3 linked regions of the Brasilonema sennae CENA114 genome follow. The protein of the gene in region 3 interacts with the protein of the main gene of each other region in a pairwise test. Links are inferred from orthologs where the notes say so. Each region holds a gene or a part of one and is shown on either strand. Other genes may lie near its edges.

Region 1 (6,601 bases), 2.4 Mb from region 3 along the record:
ACTGCTTTGGAATTTGACCTGTTGCATTTTTTAGCTAGCCATCCTGGTCGAGTTTGGCGGCGTTCTGAACTGATTCAGGAGGTTTGGGACTATGAGTACGTCGGCGATCAAAGAGTTGTAGACGTCCATATCGGTCAAATTCGTAAGAAGATTGAGATTGATGCCAGCCAACCAGCATTAATTCAAACTGTACGAGGCGTCGGATATAAGTTTGAATCTTCTTCTCAAGCTCAACAATTTGAATAATCTTTATAACCTAAAAGATTGCCAAAACTGTGGTTCACAGATATTTTACTGGCGAATCTGGTTAAAAAGTAACCTTCATACAACTCCTTTATCAGATCTAGTGCACAAGCACAAATCAGGCATTGTTTTAAGGCCTCAGTCTCTTAACTTCAAGATCTGGGGCGAAAGAAAAAACGAATTAAAGATGAAACACTCTATCCTTGAGTTTTCAGTTCTACATTAGACTTGCCTGATTTTTCGCAAAAGACAACTAAATCTGAAACCATGCTGTCAGCGCGACAGCCAATGCATCAGCTGCATCATCTGGATGAGGAATATATTCTAAATTCAATTCCCGCGCCACAGCTTGCTGAACTTCCTGTTTCTCAGCGTTACCATATCCGGTTAACGCTTGCTTAATTTGGCCAGGAGTGAACTCTACTGTTGGTAATTCATGTTGCCCTAAAACTAACATGATCACTCCCCGCGCTTGAGCAATGGAGATGGTATTTGCCATACGATAGAAGAAGAATTTCTCTATTGCTACCAGTTCAGGTTGAAATTCTTTGATCAGGGTGTGTAAATCGTCGTATAACGTACATAGCCGCTGTCCAATTTCTGTATTGGCTGGCGTATTGATAACACCAAAGTCGAGTAGGTTGAGTGAATTTTCTTGCACCCTGTCTTGATTTTTTTGGCATATAATCGCCCCAAATCCTAAACTTGCTAGTCCCGGATCTATTCCTAAAATTCGCTGTTCCATTGACTTGTTATTTTTTTGACCACAAAGCCTATTAACTCGGTATACTGGCAATTTAGACTATGTACCTTTAGTCCAATAGGATTGAAAACTGTAACAATTCCACATCCGAATTTCAACCAGGTGGTATACATTTTCTGTTAATCATTGTTAGTAATACTGCTATAAATCAGGTATGTCAATTGGTTTTCTAAGACTTGCCCTTAAAGCGCTGCAAAAGCAGTCACGCAGTCGCACTTCCTATCGAGTAAACCAGTGGTTCAAGTGGTTGTCCCCTGGACTATCAGTAAAACGATGGTTGCTCATCAGTCTTGGAGGCATGATATTAGCAAGTCTGGGATTAGCTATCTGGATTAGGCTAACGCCAATTTTTTGGGCAATTAAGTTTTTGAGGCGCATTCTGGGAGTGATCACCGATATTGTACCGTATTACATCAGCGGTCCTTTGGTGATAGTAGGCGGCTTGTTGTTGCTTCTGTGGGGACAAACTCGGACAGTAAGTTCAATTACTCAGGTACTCAGATCAGAAGGTGATGAGGATCTCATTGATGTGTTGCTGGCACATCGCCGATTGTACCGGGGACCAAAAATTGTAGTCATTGGTGGTGGTACGGGACTTTCCACATTGCTTAGAGGTCTCAAAGTTTACAGCGCCAAAATTACCGCGATTGTCACTGTGGCTGATGACGGGGGTTCTTCAGGGCGATTACGTCAGGAATTTGGCGTGCTACCACCAGGAGATATTCGTAATTGTTTAGCAGCATTAGCTGACGAAGAAAAGTTACTGACAGAACTGTTTCAGTACCGCTTTAAAGCTGGGGATGGTTTGACTGGTCACAGTTTTGGCAATTTGTTCTTGACGGCGATGAGTGACATTACTGGCGATTTAGAAAGAGGTGTCGCCGCCAGTTCTAAAGTCCTAGCAATTCGAGGACAAGTTTTGCCAGCAACCCTCAGCGATGTGCGCCTCTGGGCTGAGTTAGCCGATGGTCGCCATATAGAAGGGGAATCTAAAATTACCGAAGCGGGTGGTAGTATTGTCAAAATTGGCTGCATCCCCGCAAATCCGCCAGCTTTGCCAGCAGCTATCAAGGCAATCAAAGAAGCTAATTACATTATTATGGGTCCTGGTAGTCTTTACACCAGCGTCATTCCCAATTTGTTAGTACCAGAAATTGCTGATGCGATCGCCGCCTCGGACGCACCACGCATTTACATCTGTAATATAATGACACAGCCTGGAGAAACTCAGGGATACACTGTTGCTGATCACATTAGGGCGATTGATGCTGCTTGTGGTAGACCACTATTTAATGCCGTACTGGTACACAAAAAATCTCCTAGCGAACTCGCACTGACGCGGTATGCTCAACAAAACTCCCATCCTGTTTTCTTAGATCGAGAAGCCATAGCTCAGTTGGGACGCCGAATTGTGATAGCTAACGTGATGCATGAAGATGAAACAGGTTGCGTGCGTCATAACTCTCAACAATTAGCACGAGTGTTGTGGCGGTGGTACAGTGGAGGGCATCTAAACAATTCAAAATTCAGAATTCAAAATTCCAAATAAAAGACATTTTTAGTTGGGGATTTATAGTAGTGGCCAAACTCGTTAGCACAAGCCAGGGGTACACGCCTTTAAAGCGCGTACATTGTGAATTGATTGTTGTCCTAAGCAACAGTCTATAGCTAGAAACCTGATCTGAAACGAATTCACTGATTTAGAGTAGTTCTTAGGAACAAGCTGCACCAACAAAAATAATTTTTAATTTAGCACCTTCTACAAAGAAGCTGTAAATTGCGTGTAGGACATAGTCGTTATTTTGAATTAAGCCAAGGGGGGGGTGAGTGATGATGAGAATTTTTCTGGCAGATATAACCGCGACGCGAAAGCTTGGAATAACTCTTGCTCAATCACTAAATGCTGGTAATGTGATTTTACTAGAAGGTGATTTAGGTGCTGGCAAAACGACATTAGTACAAGGGATCGGGGAAGGCTTGGGCATTACTGATCCAATAGTCAGCCCAACTTTCACCCTGATTAACGAGTACACACAGGGACGTCTTCCCCTTTACCATCTGGATTTATACCGTTTGGAATCAAATCAAGTCCCCGCATTAAACTTAGAAACCTACTGGGAAGGCATTGAAGTTACACCAGGAATTGTCGCGATTGAGTGGGCGGAACGTATGCCCTATAAACCAGACAGCTATCTCAGTGTACGCTTGAGTTATGGAGATGAAAAAACTCGGCAAATGGAAATTACACCCCATAATTGCGTTCTTAGTGAAGAAATCGTTACTAGGCGTATGTAATCTGTACCTTTTCAGCTTTGTGTGAATCTCTCAGTCCGAAAATTGTGTGTAGATCTTTACCTGATGACTGAAATTTTTGCCATAGTTCCAAGCTTTTAATACAGACAATCAACCACACTAAACCTGCCGCATAGCCAGCTACTACATCACTGGGCCAGTGTACACCAAGATAAAGCCGACTAAAACCTATTGCAACAATTAAGACAACGGTCAAGGCCAAAATTTGTTCTCGCCATTGAGGAAATTCCTTTGCCAAAATATAGCCTACAAAGCCATAAATCACTATTGACCCCATTGCATGACCGCTAGGAAAGCTGTGATGACCTACATTAATAATCCAGTCCCACAAGTCGGGACGTGCTCTACCAAACAGCCGTTTTAGGAAAAAAGTTAAACCCATAGCACCAATTGCAGCTATGCTCAAGGTAGTTGCTTGAGTGCGACGATTATAACGCTGTAGTCCTATTCTCAATCCCAAACAAATTAACAGCAAAACGACTGGTTGGCCAAGAAAAGTGATACCAACCATAATGCGATCAAGAAGTGGCGTATGCAGCTTCTGAATTGCTAGTAAAATGCGTTCATCAAGACCATATCTATGTAGCAGTCCGGTGCATAAAACAAGAGTGCACACAGTTGTTCCTGATGTTAAAATAAGTTGACTGCCCGCTTGCTCTAATTGTTTTTTGACACGCGTTTGGGTGCTTTCTTGTTTCTGAGCACCAACTGTCAAGTTATTTAATTTTCTTTTGTTTATAGGTAATATTATTGCTTCTTCTGGCGCTATGCTTATGTAAGATGTCCTTAGAGGTAATTTTCTGCCTTGTTTTGTGTAATCCAAGACAATTTTTTCAAGAAGCCAGGCTATAGCATTTGCACTTAAATCTGAGTGGAAAAGAACAAGAACATTTCCTGTATCATGATTGGCACGCACTTGTTTAACGTCTTTCTCTTCCGATAATCGCAATTCAAGATATCTTTTGAGAGCTTCCGAACGATAAAGCCCATTTACCTTATATCTAGCTCTTCCTTTTACAGCAGTGTGTATTGCCCGAACTAAAGGATTTTGATTGAGGAAGTTATTATGATGAGTACCCATTTTTCTACTTAGCTGATTCTAGTCAAATTGTATTAAAATTTGACTGGTGGGACATTAACCGGAAATGATATCAATCTTAAACTTTTTGGGTGTCTTTAGACCGCAGAAAGTTCAAGCATAAGGCAGTGCGGTTTGTGTACCATCTCCATGAGGAGAACGCAATCGTCATCGCTTGTTAGGCAAGACAAACATGGTCAGATTTTAGTCTCTGGATCATGGTTTTAGCGCTAGAGAGTACCCGATACATAATAGTGTTAAGCGCTTGGTTGATGTTGTGTACTGTCAATTAGGTTAATCAGAGCATTAAAGATAGCTTTCATAACAGATTTTGTTGTTACTTCGGGTGGCAAAACTATCTTTGGCGCAGTTTTAACGCAGTTCGGCGGAATTCCCCATCCACCGTGCAGTGGGGATGGATAGCGGGAAAAATATGAGGTACATCCTCAAAGGATGTCCGAACATTTTTCAACGTATCCGGAATGGTTAGAACAGGCGTGGTAGCATATAAATGCCCGTAGCAATTAGAAGCTCTAGTGAGGCAGCATTGGTGACGACCAACCACTTGACACAAACGGACTACTTTGTAGGTGAACAGTGCAAACGTTGGGAAACGTAACTCAAACATAGAATTCATTTGGATTCGCTACATAACAAGACTCCGTGGTATGTCAGGAGCGAAGTCTCTAAACTGCCTGTGGAGGTATCGTTCCCGGGGATAAGAGGATGCAAATCTAATTATCGCTGGTTCACCAATGTTCGCGCAGCGTGCCCGAAGGGCTTAGCAGGAAATTTCTACAAGGCGACTTGTAGAAGCCCCATCCGCGACGCGGTGGGGAGAACGTCACTAAGATTGACCAGATGCGTACGCGCAGCATCAAGCCTCTGGCTGTTCGCATGTGCTGATCTAAAATCACACCTGGTTGATAACTAACGATTATAGATGCAGCTGTGGGGTTAACACGGACATTCGTAATCCTAATCCCGGTTGTATTGCAAAAACTGAAAACTTTTCAGTATAAGTATCAAAAGTGCTAAAAGTCGACAAGTAGTAGGCAGAAACAAACAGTCTTTCTCTTAATTCTACAGAGCAAAGCAGAATAATTTGACTAATGATTAAAAGTTAAAGCTTGACCCCGCACTTTTGTATCTACCTTGCCTTTTTCATATACAATCTGACCACCTACTATAGTTAGTACAGGCCATCCAGTTAAATTCCAGCCTTCAAAAGGACTCCAACCACATTTGGTCAATAATTCCTCGCGTAACACAGGACGATAAGTGTCCAAGTCTACAAGAACTAAATCGGCATCAAAACCAGGAGCGATCGCCCCCTTATTTGGAATACCATATGCCTTGGCTACCGCTTGTGACATCCAGTGAACAACTTGAGCTACGGTACACTGTCCTTGCATTGCAGCGGTTAACATCAAAGGTAGAGAAGTTTCTACACCAGGCATCCCAGAGGGAGCGTTTGGATACTCTTGAGCTTTCTCATCTATTGTATGAGGTGCATGATCTGTGGCAATAAAATCAATCACGCCATCACGCAAAGCTTGCCAAAGGACTTGATTATCGTGGGGCGATCGCAAAGGCGGATTCATCTGCGCCAAGGTACCAATCTTGTCATACGCAGTGGTATTAAGCAACAAATGCTGGGGTGTCACTTCTGCTGTCACCCAACTTGGTTTATCCTCACGCAACAAGTTTGCTTCTTCTGCAGTTGACATATGCAGAATATGCAAACGACGTTGATATTTTTTAGAAAGTCTTAATGCTTGCTCAGTTGCTAGTAGCGCTGCTTGATTATCTTGAATTTGGGAATGAACGGCTGGATCATGAGTTCCAGCGAATTCCTTGCGACGTTCATTAATTCTGGCTTGGTCTTCAGCATGAACAGCAATCAAACGTTCGCCTTTAGAAAATATAGCTTCCAGTGCAGCGTCTTGATCAACTAGTAATTGTCCATGCATTGAACCCATGAAAATCTTGATTCCACAAGCTGGCTTTGCCAAAAGCAAATCAGGCAAGTTGTCTGTCGTTGCCCCAATAAAAAAGCCATAATTAACCAAGCACTTTTGTGAGGCTCGTTGTAGCTTATCATCAAGAGCTTGCTGAGTAATTGTTAAAGGACGTGTATTCGGCATTTCCAAAAAGGAAGTGACTCCCCCTTTGGCACAAGCACAACTCGCGGTAAATAAGTC
Region 2 (6,486 bases), 100 kb from region 3 along the record:
TCTCTACAGTTAAATAATGTTTGTATTGTTTGAGGTGTTCAGTTTTAGCAATACTTATAAATTGATGAATATTCTCTGCGATTTCTTCAAAAGAACACTCTAATTTTACTGATTCCTGATTTAAATCAATTTTTATAAGTTTTCCTTTAGCATCATTCGGTAGATAATCCCGAATCAATTCAGCTTCCAGATAGAACTTTTTAGCACTTTTCGGACTAGGAGAAACTGTAATCAGCAGATAAGATTGAAGAGTAGCAGATGATTGATCCTCAAAATAAGTTGGCAAAGTGAGATTCAGTTCCTGGGCTATCTTTCCCACCCACTGATTTAATTTATTTTGGTGAGATTCTCCAACTTCCTTTTCCTTCGACAGACGTTCAGCAAATTCAACAATACTTGGTATACCTTTATCATTCCGAGGACATTTGTTTAAGAGTATAGTCTTTAATACACCTAAACTTTCCAGATCTGCTAATTCTGGATAATTACCTAATACATCTTGAGTTTTGGTAAAATTTTCTAGAGTTATACGACAGACTCGACCAAGTAAACTCAACTTAATTTCAGACAGTATGAGACATAAATTATTCCATTGTTCGTTTGAAATTTGACTTCTATATAATGAGTCATCAATATGGTCAAAAATAGATGAAAATAATTTCTCTTTAATAGCTTTTAATTTCTGATTTTCAGGTTTTTCTGAATGAGCAGCCTCAATGAATTGTTTTAAAAAACCTTCTCTTTCTGCTTTATTAATCAAGTTATAGACAATTTGTTTATAATTTTTACCCTCCTTGATTTCCTCTAGATTCATATCTAGTTCCAAATCAAGGAGCATCTTTAGATCTCCTTCATCGGGATAAGCGTTAAGAATAGCTTCTATTAATTCTTTCTGTGAAGATTTCTTTAAATTTATCGTCATTTCATTTAACTTTTTCTCCTTCAGGAGGATTAAATAAAGGCACTATGAGACTATAAAGAATCAAAACTACCGAACCATAAACAGGACGGTAAAACGCCAATGAAGAAAATCGCTCTCCTAAAGCAAATACCCAAACAATAAATGCCCCTGTAGAAATGAGAACTTGAGTGATGGCTGGTGGCTTTCTAGGTTCTGAAGTTTGCTTGAAAATATAAACAGCAGTTAACCCAGTAAAAACAATAAATAAAATCCACAATAAACTATTACTGGGAATCTCATTATCGCTGATAAGAAGTCCTTTTACAGCTATCCAACCCACAACAATTTCCGAGGGAATGTATTTGATGAGCTTATCAAAATAACCATCAATGTTGGAAGAAGTATTTGCCTCTAGTTGTGTTGTAATAATACGTCTCGTCATATCAGTTATTAGTTATCTATCTTTTAAGGTAATCTTTAATTTCCTGATAAATGGCACTAAATAAAATTCCTTCGCGGATAGTACCAAAACTTTTGGCTCGCTGAGCATGATGCAAAGCGACTATTTTCCAATCATCATCAAAGCATGGCGCACCACTCGACCCCAAGGCAGTTTTGTTAACATATTGAACTAATCCTCTCTCCTGATAAACTCCAGTTATCCCATCACGACTGATAGATATTTTCATTGAGTCCCCTTCGGGATGTTGCAGAAGATGGATTCCCATCCCTTTAACGGGAAGATAATTCGCATCCCAACAAGCAGGTTTAATATCCTTGGCGTCGAGAAGACGTTTCTCCACTTGCAGCAAAACATAATCAAGTTTGTCGATCGGACTAGAGTGTAGAATTGGTTGCTGACTTTCTAATTTAAATACCAGTCCGTCTGTCTCGTTTCCGGAATTTGAACTCAAACAGCCAAAACGCAAAACTGCATTGAGAGCATTGGTTTGGATATCTTCATTTTCATTCGGCTTGAGAACGTGGTAATTTGTCAGTACAAGATTATCTGCTACTAGAACACCCGTTCCAATTTTGCGCGAGTTTATTTCAATCCGACATACAGATGTTATTTGTTCAATGGCTCTCTTCAAAAAGCCAACATCCCAAAAATCTGGTTCAGACTGAAATAAACCTTGAAGTTGTAGTTCTTCTGTTGGTCCTAGCCAATTAATATCTGGACCCGTATTTGCAGTAATATTTATTGGAATGGGATTAATAAGAAATCTTTGCTGAAATATAGTTTGATAAAACTGTTTTAACTCTTGATTCTCTGGGTTTGTATTATACGCAGCGATAATTAGGTAGTCTAACTTACCTCTTGATTCAGCCCATTTAATCAAATTAAAAATACGTTGAGTCTGATTTGCTCCTTCAGCTATTGCATCTAAATTTTCCTCTAATTCATCATCAAGCATCATTTCTAAATCAGCTTTGCTTCGATAAGCACTGAGAATAGCGTCGCGTAATTTCTTACGTTCCGGACCAGTTAGATGCATAACTTAAGAAGGGATTATTGGCTCTTATTGTTATTAAAAGTACCACATATTAATTAGAAAATGGACAGAGGATAACTTAGTATCTTGTACCTGCTAAAATAAATGCCAAAGTTATTATAGATTATTGGACTGAGTTCTCGTCCGCCAAGGACTGTAAGTCCCAGGCTCATAGACGAAGTCCATTAAAATGGACTGGAACAGGATAAATTTTTTAAATAAATTTAAACACAATATTTAGCATTCATTACTCAAAACTCAGAACTTTAGGACTCAGGACTAATGAAAGACAGGCAAGAAAAAATTGCACAAGTCATCGTCACCGCACAGCAAATGCACGATATCGAAGAGCGTATTTTTACAGCGGGAATGCCTGTGGTAGCTTTGATGGAAAAAGTGGCAGGACTTATTGCCCGTCGTATTCAGGATATTTACCTCCTGTCTTGCCAACAAGAAAACAAAGGGAAAGCTTCTTTATCTCCCTCACTCCCTCCCTCCCGCGTAGGAATTCTCACAGGTCCTGGTCATAATGGTGGTGATGCTTTGGTTGTTGCCCGAGAGTTATACTTTCGTGGCTATGAAGTCTTGATATATTGCCCTTTCTCTAAACTAAAAGAATTAACTTCGCAACACTTGCAGTATAATAGAAGTCTGGGTTTACCGTGTTATGACTCGATTGAACCACTGCAAGATTGTGATTTATTGATTGATGGGTTGTTTGGATTTGGCTTAGAAAGAACGCTCACAGATCCAGTCGCTAGCGCTATCAATCAGCTGAATGAATGGGACAAACCGATTATTAGTATCGATTTACCTTCGGGGTTGCACACAGATACTGGTGAAGTTTTAGGAACTGCGGTACGTGCTACGCACACGTTGTGCTTAGGTTTGTGGAAGCAGGGTTTATTGCAAGACCAAGCTCTCGATTATGTCGGTAAAGCTGAGTTAATAGATTTTGACATTCCCTTGGCTGATATACAAGTGGTACTGGAAAATTCACCAAGTACTAAACGCATCACAAAAACAACAGCCCTCTCCACTCTGCCTTTACCCCGTCCGCCAGTTACGCATAAATATAAGGAAGGACATTTGCTGTTGATTTGTGGTTCGCGTCGGTATTCGGGAGGAGCAATCTTAACTGGGTTGGGTGCGCGAGCAAGTGGTGTCGGTATGCTCTCAATTGCTGTACCAGAATCTCTCAAATCAATCATGGTGGCGCAGTTACCTGAAGCTTTGATTATTGGTTGTCCGGAAACAGAATCTGGGGCGATAGCCCAACTGCAACTCCCAGCCAAAACAGATTTGAATTCATTTAGTGCGATCGCCTGTGGTCCCGGCTTAACCCGAGATGCCAGCCCTATCTTACAAGAAGTATTAGATAGCATTAGCCCCTTACTTCTAGATGCTGACGGTTTGAATATCTTGGCTGAAATGGGAACCATCAATACGTTACAAAAACGACAAAATAGTACCGTACTAACACCACACACTGGTGAATTCAAGCGATTGTTTCCTGAAATTGCTGATGCTAATCAGCACAGGGTGAAAGCAACGCGGGAAGCGGCGGCGCAAAGTGGTGCAGTGGTGTTATTGAAAGGTGCAAGGACTGTTATTGCCAACTCCCAAGGAACCGTCTGGATTAATCCCGAAAGTACCCCAGCCTTGGCGCGTGGTGGTAGTGGGGATGTCTTAACTGGGTTGATTGGCGGATTATTGGCGCAAGCTTCTTCTAAAAAGATTTCTGTAGAGGAGATTGTTGCAACTGGTGCTTGGTGGCATTCTCAAGCAGCAATTTTAGCAGCACAAGAGCGGACAGAATTGGGAGTAGATGCCCATACTCTGACGAATTATCTTATTGCTGTTTTGGTATCTACTTCCAATAAAAAATGAAGAACCTCACCCGCCTGCGGCACCCTCTCCTTATTAAGGAGAGGGTTGGGGTGAGGTAACGCAGAAATTACAAGTAATTAAGCGGACTTGATGTTAATTGGTTAATTCCGCAGCCTGCGCCTTTTCTAAGCAAAGCTTCAATTGCTCTGCCAATACTTGTACATCGGGTTCATCAAGGAAGGAAAGGTGAGAACCGGGAAGATGATAGACATCTACTCCACCGGTTACCTCGCCCCAACCAAATTGGGGATCATATTTTACACCGACAGCATCGTCCCGATTTTTATCGTCAGTCCGAAACACAGCCATTTGACCAGGATATGGTTTGAAGGTATACTGCTCAATAGCTTGGACATTAGCAGCCATAACATCTAAATGTTCGTCGCCTTCAGGTAAAATTTCCGACTTTTCCAACAAACGCCGATATTTGTCTCGGAGATGGTACGTGCCCCACTCACTCCAGCCCACAAGCTTTTGTTGTAGGTAGGTAGGTCCTTCTTGTATGATATTATTTATGTGCTCAAAAACTCTGAGTACAAAGGGTAATCGTGTCTCAGTACCTGGACGAGAAGTATCAAGCATAGCTAGAACACGGACTTTCTCACCTAGAGAGTGGAGTTGCTGTGCCATTTCATAAGCAATGATACCACCCAAGGAATAACCTCCTAAATAGTAAGGACCATTGGGCTGAATAGTTTGGATTTCTTTAATATAGTGGGCTGCCATGTCTTCAATCCGGGTTAAAGGAGTGTGTTTTCCATCTAACCCTTGTGGTTGTATTCCATAAACTGGTTGATCCGAACCCAGATGTAATGCTAAAGGACGATAACACAAGATTTCTCCACCTAGAGGATGGATACAGAAGAAAGGTCGCTTGGAACCATTTGGTTGAATTGGTACCAAGGATGACCAAAGTGTACCGGATTTGTCATCGCCACGTGCCGTTACCAAAACCTGCTCACCAACTGGTTTTTCTTCTTCAGAATGGAGCATCTCGGCAAGAGCTTCTACTGTACCTGATTGGAAAAGAGTGGATAAGGGAAGTTTTTTGCCGAATTTCTTCTCTATCTGCGCGAATAAGCGTACTGCTAGTAAGGAATGTCCTCCTAAATCAAAGAAGTTAACCGTAACGCCAACTGGTTGGATACCTAAAATTTCTTCCCAAATCTGTGCTATTTGGCGTTCTAACTCATTGCGGGGAGCAACAAAGTCTGCTTCTAATTCTTGCTTGACTGACTCGGGTGCTGGAAGGGCGCGGCGGTTGACTTTGCCGTTAGGAGTGAGGGGTAGAGCTTCTAACAAAAGATAAGCGAATGGTACCATGTATTCAGGTAACCTTTCTCTAAGATAGAGACGCAACTCACTAGTTATAGGTACTGAATCTTGATTGGGAACAATGTAGGCTACTAAGCGTTTATCGCCTGGTACAGCTTCATAAGCTATGACTACAGTTTGGAGTATCGCTGGATGTTGGCTCAGTACAGCCTCTATCTCTCCTAATTCTATGCGGAATCCCCGTACTTTGACTTGGTTATCAATGCGTTCAATGTATTCTATCTTGCCATCAGGCAAGTATCGGGCTAAGTCGCCAGTTTTATAGAGACGTGCTTCCTTTGTCTGGGAAAAGGGGTTGGGGATGAATTTAAGATCAGTCAAGTCTGGACGGTTGAGGTAGCCTCGCGCAAGTCCGTCACCGCCGATGTGTAGTTCGCCAGAGACGCCAATGGGGACTGGCTGCATATGAGAGTCAAGCAGATAAATTTGCGTGTTGGCAATTGGACGTCCAATGGGCACTGTAGCATGAGACAGTTGCGTTGCTTTTACTTCTAACAGAGTTGACCAAATAGTTGTCTCAGTAGGACCGTACATATTCCAAACAACAGCCCCTGTTGCTAATAATTGCCGTGCCAAGTCACTAGATAAAGCCTCACCGCCGGAGAGAATTTTCAACCCAGGAACACCAGCCCATTCAGCAGTAAGCAACATCCGCCAAGTGGCTGGAGTGGCTTGCATCAATGTAGCACCAGCATCAGCAATGAGTTCACTCAGCAAAGAGCCATCGCTCGCCACTTCCCTTGTCGCCAATACAATACGTGCACCAGTGATCAGGGGTAAGTACAGTTCCAAGGCAGCAATGTCAAATGATATTGTTGTCACTGCTAGGAGTACATCCGCCTGTGTTAATCCTGGTTCGCATTG
Region 3 (6,568 bases):
AGAACCAGCGCTGCTCGGGATAAGATAAACTGATGCATGATTAATTATAATTTTACTTGCGCTTCGGCGTAGAAATTTTCTGCGACTGTCTATTATTGTTGGAAGATTTTATATGTCATGCTCTTAAATTTTAGTTTGTAAAGTACGGGGTAAGAATTTCATAATCTGTAAACGGACAGGTAAAGTGATGAAATTAAAGCTTAATTATTTTGTAACTCGTGTTTTACCTGTCCTCCATTAAATTTCCATACAGCAAGCGAGCAGGATGGTTACCAATACTGTTTTTTTAATTTGAAATTTGGAATGAGCGTAAAGTGTGTGCCCAAGGCATAGGGCATTTTTGAAATTTTGAACTGTTTACCTGTCGCCTAATCACAAATCTTGGAATGTTATCGCTTATGTCTGTTTTTGACGCAATACCTGCTATTTTTGTTTTGGCAGATGGAACCACATATCGTGGTTGGTCTTTTGGTGCCACTAGAACCACGATTGGGGAAGTTGTCTTTAACACTGGTATGAGTGGATACCAAGAAGTCCTGACAGACCCTAGTTACTGTGGTCAGATAGTTGTTTTTACTTATCCTGAATTGGGGAATACTGGCGTTAATCTAGAGGACGAAGAATCAAGTAAACCACAGGTGCGGGGTGCTATTGCTCGCAATATTTGTACTCGACCAAGTAATTGGCGCTCAACACAATCCTTACCAGAATACCTAGAACAGCAGCATATACCTGGTATCTATGGAATTGATACCCGCGCATTAACTCGTAAAATTCGGGAGTTCGGAGCCATGAATGGTGGTATTTCCACAGAAATTCTGGATGAGGCTGAATTGCTAGAGCAAGTACAGGCAGCCCCTAACATGAAAGGATTGAACCTTGTGCACGAGGTTACCACCCCAGACATATATGAATGGTCTGATCCCACCCAGCCAGTATGGGAGTTTAACCCTGCTTGTCAAGAAAATTCCGAGGAATCTTTTACTGTCGTCGCCATTGACTTTGGGGTAAAACGCAATATTTTGCGTCGTTTAGCAAGTTACGGTTGTCGGGTTATTATTGTTCCCGCAAATACCTTACCAGAAGAAATTCTCAAATACAATCCCGATGGAATCTTTCTTTCTAATGGTCCTGGCGATCCAGCATCTGTCACCGAAGGAATAAAAACCACAAAAGCGTTACTGGAGACTAACAAACCGATATTTGGTATTTGTATGGGACACCAGATATTGGGTCATGCACTAGGAGCGGAAACTTTTAAACTAAAATTTGGTCATCGTGGTTTAAATCAGCCAGCTGGTCTACAACAAAAAGTAGAAATTACCAGCCAAAACCATAGCTTTGCAATTGATCCAGACACTTTACCTAACAGCGTTGTAGAAATTAGCCATCTTAATTTAAACGACTTGACTGTTGCTGGATTACGTCACAAGTCTTTGCCTGTGTTTTCCGTACAATATCATCCAGAGGCAAGTCCTGGTCCTCACGATGCTGACTATCTGTTTGAGCAATTTGTTCAAACAATGCGAGCTGCTCGTCGAGCAACAGTTGCCAAAGTAGGATAAAAATGAAGAAAGTCGCGCAAGGGTAAGGGGACAACAAAGATGAGGCAGACAATAAAAGTGAGAAAGTGAGGGAGCACAAAAGGCAGGGATCATTTTCCCTCACCTTTAGGGTATACCTATGGCTAACCCCAGTTACCTACCTTCTGATTACCCTCAAAGCATCACCAGTCTTACTGTGTGGCTCTCTACTTTCCTCTTTTCCCCTATATCCCATCTTCCCTGCCAGTAGGTTGTAGACAACCTACACTAAAACCATCTATACTTGAGCGTTCACCATAACTTATCTGGAGGGAATTATTGCTGAGCCACTTAATCTAACTGTAAGCCTGAGAGGCACTCGTGAAGTCCGGGATAACTGCCAGCTATTCCGCCTCACAGGTTTGTTAGACGCGTTTTCCGAACCGACATTTCGCAAGGTTATTGGGAGCAAGATTGACGAGGGACCAGGGCACATTATTCTGGATCTCTCGCAAATCGATTTTGTTGATAGCTCTGGCTTGGGTGCTTTGGTACAGTTAGCCAAGCAGGCTCAAAACTCCAAAGGCACTTTCCAAATTGTCACTAATGCCCGTGTTACTCAGACGGTCAAGCTTGTTCGCTTGGAGAAGTTTCTCGCCCTACAACAGTCAGTTGATACGGCTCTAGAAAACGTCAAATCGTCTTGATTCCTTGACCCGAGAACCTTATATAGCTATCCGATAATTTAATCTGGATAGCTTAATTATTATTAAATTAGAATTTGTGATTTTGCGTAATGTTAACTCATAAAGTACGGAGCGAAATCGTAAAGTACAAATATCTCGGGTTGAGAAACATAAATAAATAGTGTATAAGGCTCAAAAACCTGTGATTGTATGCTATAATCTGAAGATATAAACTCCATTTCATAAGTCATAACCTTATAATTTAAGGCTTTTAAAGCATTTTTACTTTTAGGTTCCAGATAAATAATTATGGATCTATCTGGTTTTTACACTTCACACCTCAGTGCTTTTAGTATATGAAATGGTAACCAAAATTGAAAAAAAGATAAAATTTAGCAAGTAAATTTTTCAGCATTGACTATGCTTAGGTAAACCTGCCTAATGTAGCTTGTGAGGAAAGAAAAACTTGTGACATCAAAGGAGGAAAACCTACTAGATGGCTCAAATGAAATTCCTAGTCAGGATTCAGTTTGGTGTCAACTACTAAGGGCAAGCAAAGAGCAATTATTCCAAGAAATTTCACAAGCCCAGCTGCAACAAATATCTCCTACTGCTTTAGCTTACTTGGGAGATGCAGTTTGTGAGCTCTACGTTAGAATGTTTTATCTACTACCATCAAGGCGACCCGAAGCATACCATCGTCTAGTTGTGGCACAAGTCAGGGCAGAGACGCAAGCCAAAATGTTGGAGTCGCTGTATCCTCATCTAAATAACACTGAGTTAGAAATTGTCCGACGGGGTCGCAACGCTGCCACCGGACGCCCTAGGCGGGTTGATATGGCAACCTATCAACAAGCAACTAGTTTAGAAACTTTAATTGGCTACCTGTATCTCACCGATTTTGATCGCTTAAGCGAACTTTTGCAAAAACTTGACTTAGAAAAGCCGTAAGAAATTCAATTCACGAATCGCAAAACTTGCAGAGTCGGTTCAGACCAATTGAGATCACAACAATGCTTACCTATTAAGCTCTACCAATAACTCACATGATTGATAAACCAAGAAAAATTAAGACTTCTGGCGAAAACAATACTGCGCAACCCTTGAGAGTCAAGGGCAAGCGTGTCATTTCTCATCTGAGTCCCAATCCCAGAGGTAAGGGTGCTAACGGTTTGAGAGACAGCCCACGCCCGCATCAGAAATTCTTTGATTCATCTGTATCTTCTGATCAATCAGAAGATACAGATTTGATCTACGGTCGTCATCCAGTGTTGAGTGCTTTGGAAAGCGAGCGGGATCTTAACCGTATCTGGATCACTTCGCGCCTCCGTTACGATCCCCGCTTTCATTCGCTGATTTTACGAGCGAAAGAAAATGGCACAATTATCGACGAAGTTGAGCCTAAGCGCCTAGACCAAATTACAGAACAAGCTAACCACCAAGGTGTAGCGGCACAAATTGCTCCCTATGCCTACATTGACTTGGATGAGTTGATTGCCAAGGCAAAATCTGAAACTGATCCTGTGATTGTTGTGGCTGATGGAATCACTGATCCTCACAACTTGGGAGCAATTATTCGCACAGCAGAAGCATTGGGTGCTCAAGGAATGGTGATCCCACAACGTAGAGCATGTGGAATCACCTCCACAGTCATGAAAGTAGCTGCTGGTGCTTTAGAAAACTTTCTCGTAGTTAGGGCGGTGAACTTGCAACGTGCTTTGGAAGAACTGAAAGCTGGTGGCTTTTGGATTTACGGTACTGCTACAGAAGCAAGCGAACCTATACATAGCGTGAAATTTAACGGTCCTATTGTTTTGGTAGTTGGTTCTGAGGGCGAAGGTTTGAGTATTTTGACACAACGACATTGTGATTTTTTGGTGTCGATCCCCTTGCAAGGTAAGACTCCAAGTTTGAATGCCTCAGTAGCAGCGGGTATGGCGCTTTATGAAATTTATCGTCATCGCTGGATAAATACCCTATACGTGGATAAATTCCAAAAAATTTCTTTGAAAAAAGAAGAGTAAACAGAGTATAAAGAAATGTAAAGCAGTCAAAACTGGCAGCATTTAAAACCGAGTATCACATTTAGAAATTGGCGAGAACCATGAAAACTATTTGGAATAACTTTAAGGAATTGTTGATTAACATATTCGACAATTTTGGCTTGGCTTGGTGGGTGGAAGTTGTAACACAAAACCCCCGTTGCACTTACTACTTTGGACCGTTTGTCAGTTCTGCTGATGCAAAAGCGGCCATAAAAGGCTACGTAGAAGATTTGGAACTCGAAGGAGCCCAAGGAATTGGGGTTGATGTAAAACGCTGTAAACCAACTGCTTTGACGATTGCTGATGACCTGGGGGAACGGACTGACCGCAAAGTACAGCCTGTCTTTAGCGGTCAAATGTAATTAAATTCAGGAGAATTCAGTTATCAGTTATCAGTTATGAATTCACTGTTCATTGTTTACTGATAACCCTATGGCTAACGCCACGCCTTACGGCTATCGGGTATGCGCAAAGCGCACGCCTGGAGGGCGAACGCCAGTCGCCTACGGCGGGAAAACGTCTCATGCGCGCTGGACTCACTGTTAACTGTTATTGGTTCTTTTCTGGTTATAAGGCTATTTCGTAGTTACGCTTAGGCGTAACTACACACTGACAACTTTTTGGTTTTTCTCAAGCCAGCAGTCAATGTCGCTCAATACCTGGTTCGGGATTTCCCATGGGAAAAGATGAGCAGTATTAGGATAGCAGTGTGACTGACAATCTTTGAGGTAGCGAGAAGTTTCTAAGCTGGCGTCAGCTGTTATGTGGCGATCGCATGCACCAGCTAGTACTAAAGAAGGACATTGAATTTTTTCTAGCTCTGTTAGTCGATTGTACCCAGCCCCAATCGCCGAAAAAAGAGCGCGAGTCGCAGGAGCAGAAGTTTGTAAGTAGGCTGATACTGCATCTTTTGCTATGTAGCTGTAGGCTGCGGGAGTGTGTTGTTGAATCAGGTAGCGAAAGAGCGATCGCTTGCCAAAAGTTTCAATATTCCACTGCCAATCTGGTTTAATATAACTCAACAGTCCAGCAACACCGGTGTAAACATTATCTTGCCAGGTTATAGGCGGATGATTGCCTCTGGGTCGGGCAGCTGTCGCCACTAAAATCAGTCCAGTGACTCGTTCCGGTAGCTGTAGTGCTAGTTCCATTGCTAAAATGCCACCGAGCGACCAGCCCAATATTAGACATTTTTTAATTCTAAGGCGGTCTAAAAGCGCTTCCAGGTCAATCAAATGGTCGCGCATATCAAAATCGCCATTAAACCGACTCTTGCCATATCCACGCAAGTCTGGAGCCAAAGTTTGAAAGCGTTTTGACAGGTGATTGGTAAAGACACAAAGACTAGAACCAGAACCAGGATGACCGTGTAAGCAGAGAATTGGGAAGCCTTGACCTTGAATGTGAACGTTGAGGTCAACAGCAGATGAAGCTGTGTTGCTATGGCGAGAGTTCATCATTATTATGTTGCTTTATATAATTATGTCACATAGGCAAATTCCAGGTACATTTGTACCACGCACCACATGAATCAGTCATCTGTCAAAGGTCCTTGAGTTAGGAATTATGACTTTTCTACATACCTTCCTGCATAATTAATCACACACATCTGCCTGTATGTGTTGTGAATTCCAAAAGCAACTCCCGCTACCTTAAAAGCAGGATTAAACATATTTATTCTATGACCGCGATCTGGAACTCCATCGTCAATAATTAATTGCATGACAATATCTTGCGCCGTGTGGGAACCATAACTAATATTTTCTCCGGCGGTGCGTTTCCAAGTTCCGTAGCGGCTTAAGCGAGTAAAGGGATCACTCTTGTCGCTTCCTTTGTGACCAAGAATTCCTTTTGATCCTTGGTCTTTGACATGATCCTTAGCAGCTCGTGACATTCCTTTGGATGCTGTTAAAGGTCCGACTGGAGTGACTGAGTTGAGAAAGGCGATCGCCTCATCAACGGCTTTCACTCCTTCCTCTGTTTGTAAATAGACATGACGCGAAATTTTAACTCGATTACCTTCAAAACGTTGCCTATAGTTTTTTAATACAGCAGCATAAGCAGTGGGATTCGTTCTCGCCTTGTTCATTTCTACAATTACTTGTTGTTCAAGGCGAGAAAGAGTTTTCCCAGTTAGCGACACATCAGAATTTCCTTCGGGAATGTTAGGTACAGAGGAGTCAGGCTCAAATAATACATCACAAGATGTAGTCGATAGGGTGACGAGTGTAAATATCCAAAATACCATCTGAGGCGTCAACAACTTCATAAGTTTGGAGCAACCAGTCAATATAGCAGTTCCCAATTGGGTGTC

The links.
Region 1: the proteins of rlmB (region 3) and tsaE interact in binary tests that used the Escherichia coli proteins (3 or more experiments, as listed by UniProt). The link is inferred for Brasilonema sennae CENA114 from one-to-one orthologs.
Region 2: the proteins of rlmB (region 3) and DP114_RS26220 interact in binary tests that used the Escherichia coli proteins (3 or more experiments, as listed by UniProt). The link is inferred for Brasilonema sennae CENA114 from one-to-one orthologs.

The regions. Positions count from the first base shown.
Region 1 is NZ_CP030118.1:3,839,758-3,846,358, forward strand. The notes cover bases 1,608-4,570. They hold tsaE (tRNA (adenosine(37)-N6)-threonylcarbamoyltransferase complex ATPase subunit type 1 TsaE), read left to right. Parts: upstream 1,608-2,839; coding sequence 2,840-3,301; downstream 3,302-4,570. Other genes in these bases: DP114_RS16330 (gluconeogenesis factor YvcK family protein), read left to right, coding at 1,608-2,555; DP114_RS16340 (phosphatase PAP2 family protein), read right to left, coding at 3,288-4,400. Also shown: DP114_RS16320 (response regulator transcription factor), read left to right, coding at 1-246; crossover junction endodeoxyribonuclease RuvC, read right to left, coding at 497-988; more of DP114_RS16330, read left to right, coding at 1,161-1,607; DP114_RS16345 (hypothetical protein), read right to left, coding at 4,753-5,034; DP114_RS16350 (dihydroorotase), read right to left, coding at 5,507-6,601. UniProt on the Escherichia coli protein: Required for the formation of a threonylcarbamoyl group on adenosine at position 37 (t(6)A37) in tRNAs that read codons beginning with adenine.
Region 2 is NZ_CP030118.1:6,292,534-6,299,019, forward strand. What follows is about bases 2,136-4,983. They hold DP114_RS26220 (NAD(P)H-hydrate dehydratase), read left to right. Parts: upstream 2,136-2,679; coding sequence 2,680-4,287; downstream 4,288-4,983. Other genes in these bases: DP114_RS26215 (effector-associated domain EAD1-containing protein), read right to left, coding at 2,136-2,400; DP114_RS26225 (non-ribosomal peptide synthetase), read right to left, coding at 4,381-4,983. Also shown: DP114_RS26205 (VMAP-C domain-containing protein), read right to left, coding at 1-922; DP114_RS26210 (hypothetical protein), read right to left, coding at 924-1,343; more of DP114_RS26215, read right to left, coding at 1,360-2,135; more of DP114_RS26225, read right to left, coding at 4,984-6,486. UniProt on the Escherichia coli protein: Bifunctional enzyme that catalyzes the epimerization of the S- and R-forms of NAD(P)HX and the dehydration of the S-form of NAD(P)HX at the expense of ADP, which is converted to AMP.
Region 3 is NZ_CP030118.1:6,190,856-6,197,423, forward strand. The notes cover bases 2,315-5,244. They hold rlmB (23S rRNA (guanosine(2251)-2'-O)-methyltransferase RlmB), read left to right. Parts: upstream 2,315-3,255; coding sequence 3,256-4,233; downstream 4,234-5,244. Other genes in these bases: DP114_RS25795 (Mini-ribonuclease 3), read left to right, coding at 2,678-3,160; DP114_RS25805 (DUF1816 domain-containing protein), read left to right, coding at 4,314-4,616; DP114_RS25810 (alpha/beta fold hydrolase), read right to left, coding at 4,857-5,244. In the rest of the region: DP114_RS25780 (retropepsin-like aspartic protease family protein), read right to left, coding at 1-38; carA (glutamine-hydrolyzing carbamoyl-phosphate synthase small subunit), read left to right, coding at 399-1,565; DP114_RS25790 (STAS domain-containing protein), read left to right, coding at 1,841-2,230; more of DP114_RS25810, read right to left, coding at 5,245-5,711; DP114_RS25815 (CAP domain-containing protein), read right to left, coding at 5,819-6,523. UniProt on the Escherichia coli protein: Specifically methylates the ribose of guanosine 2251 in 23S rRNA.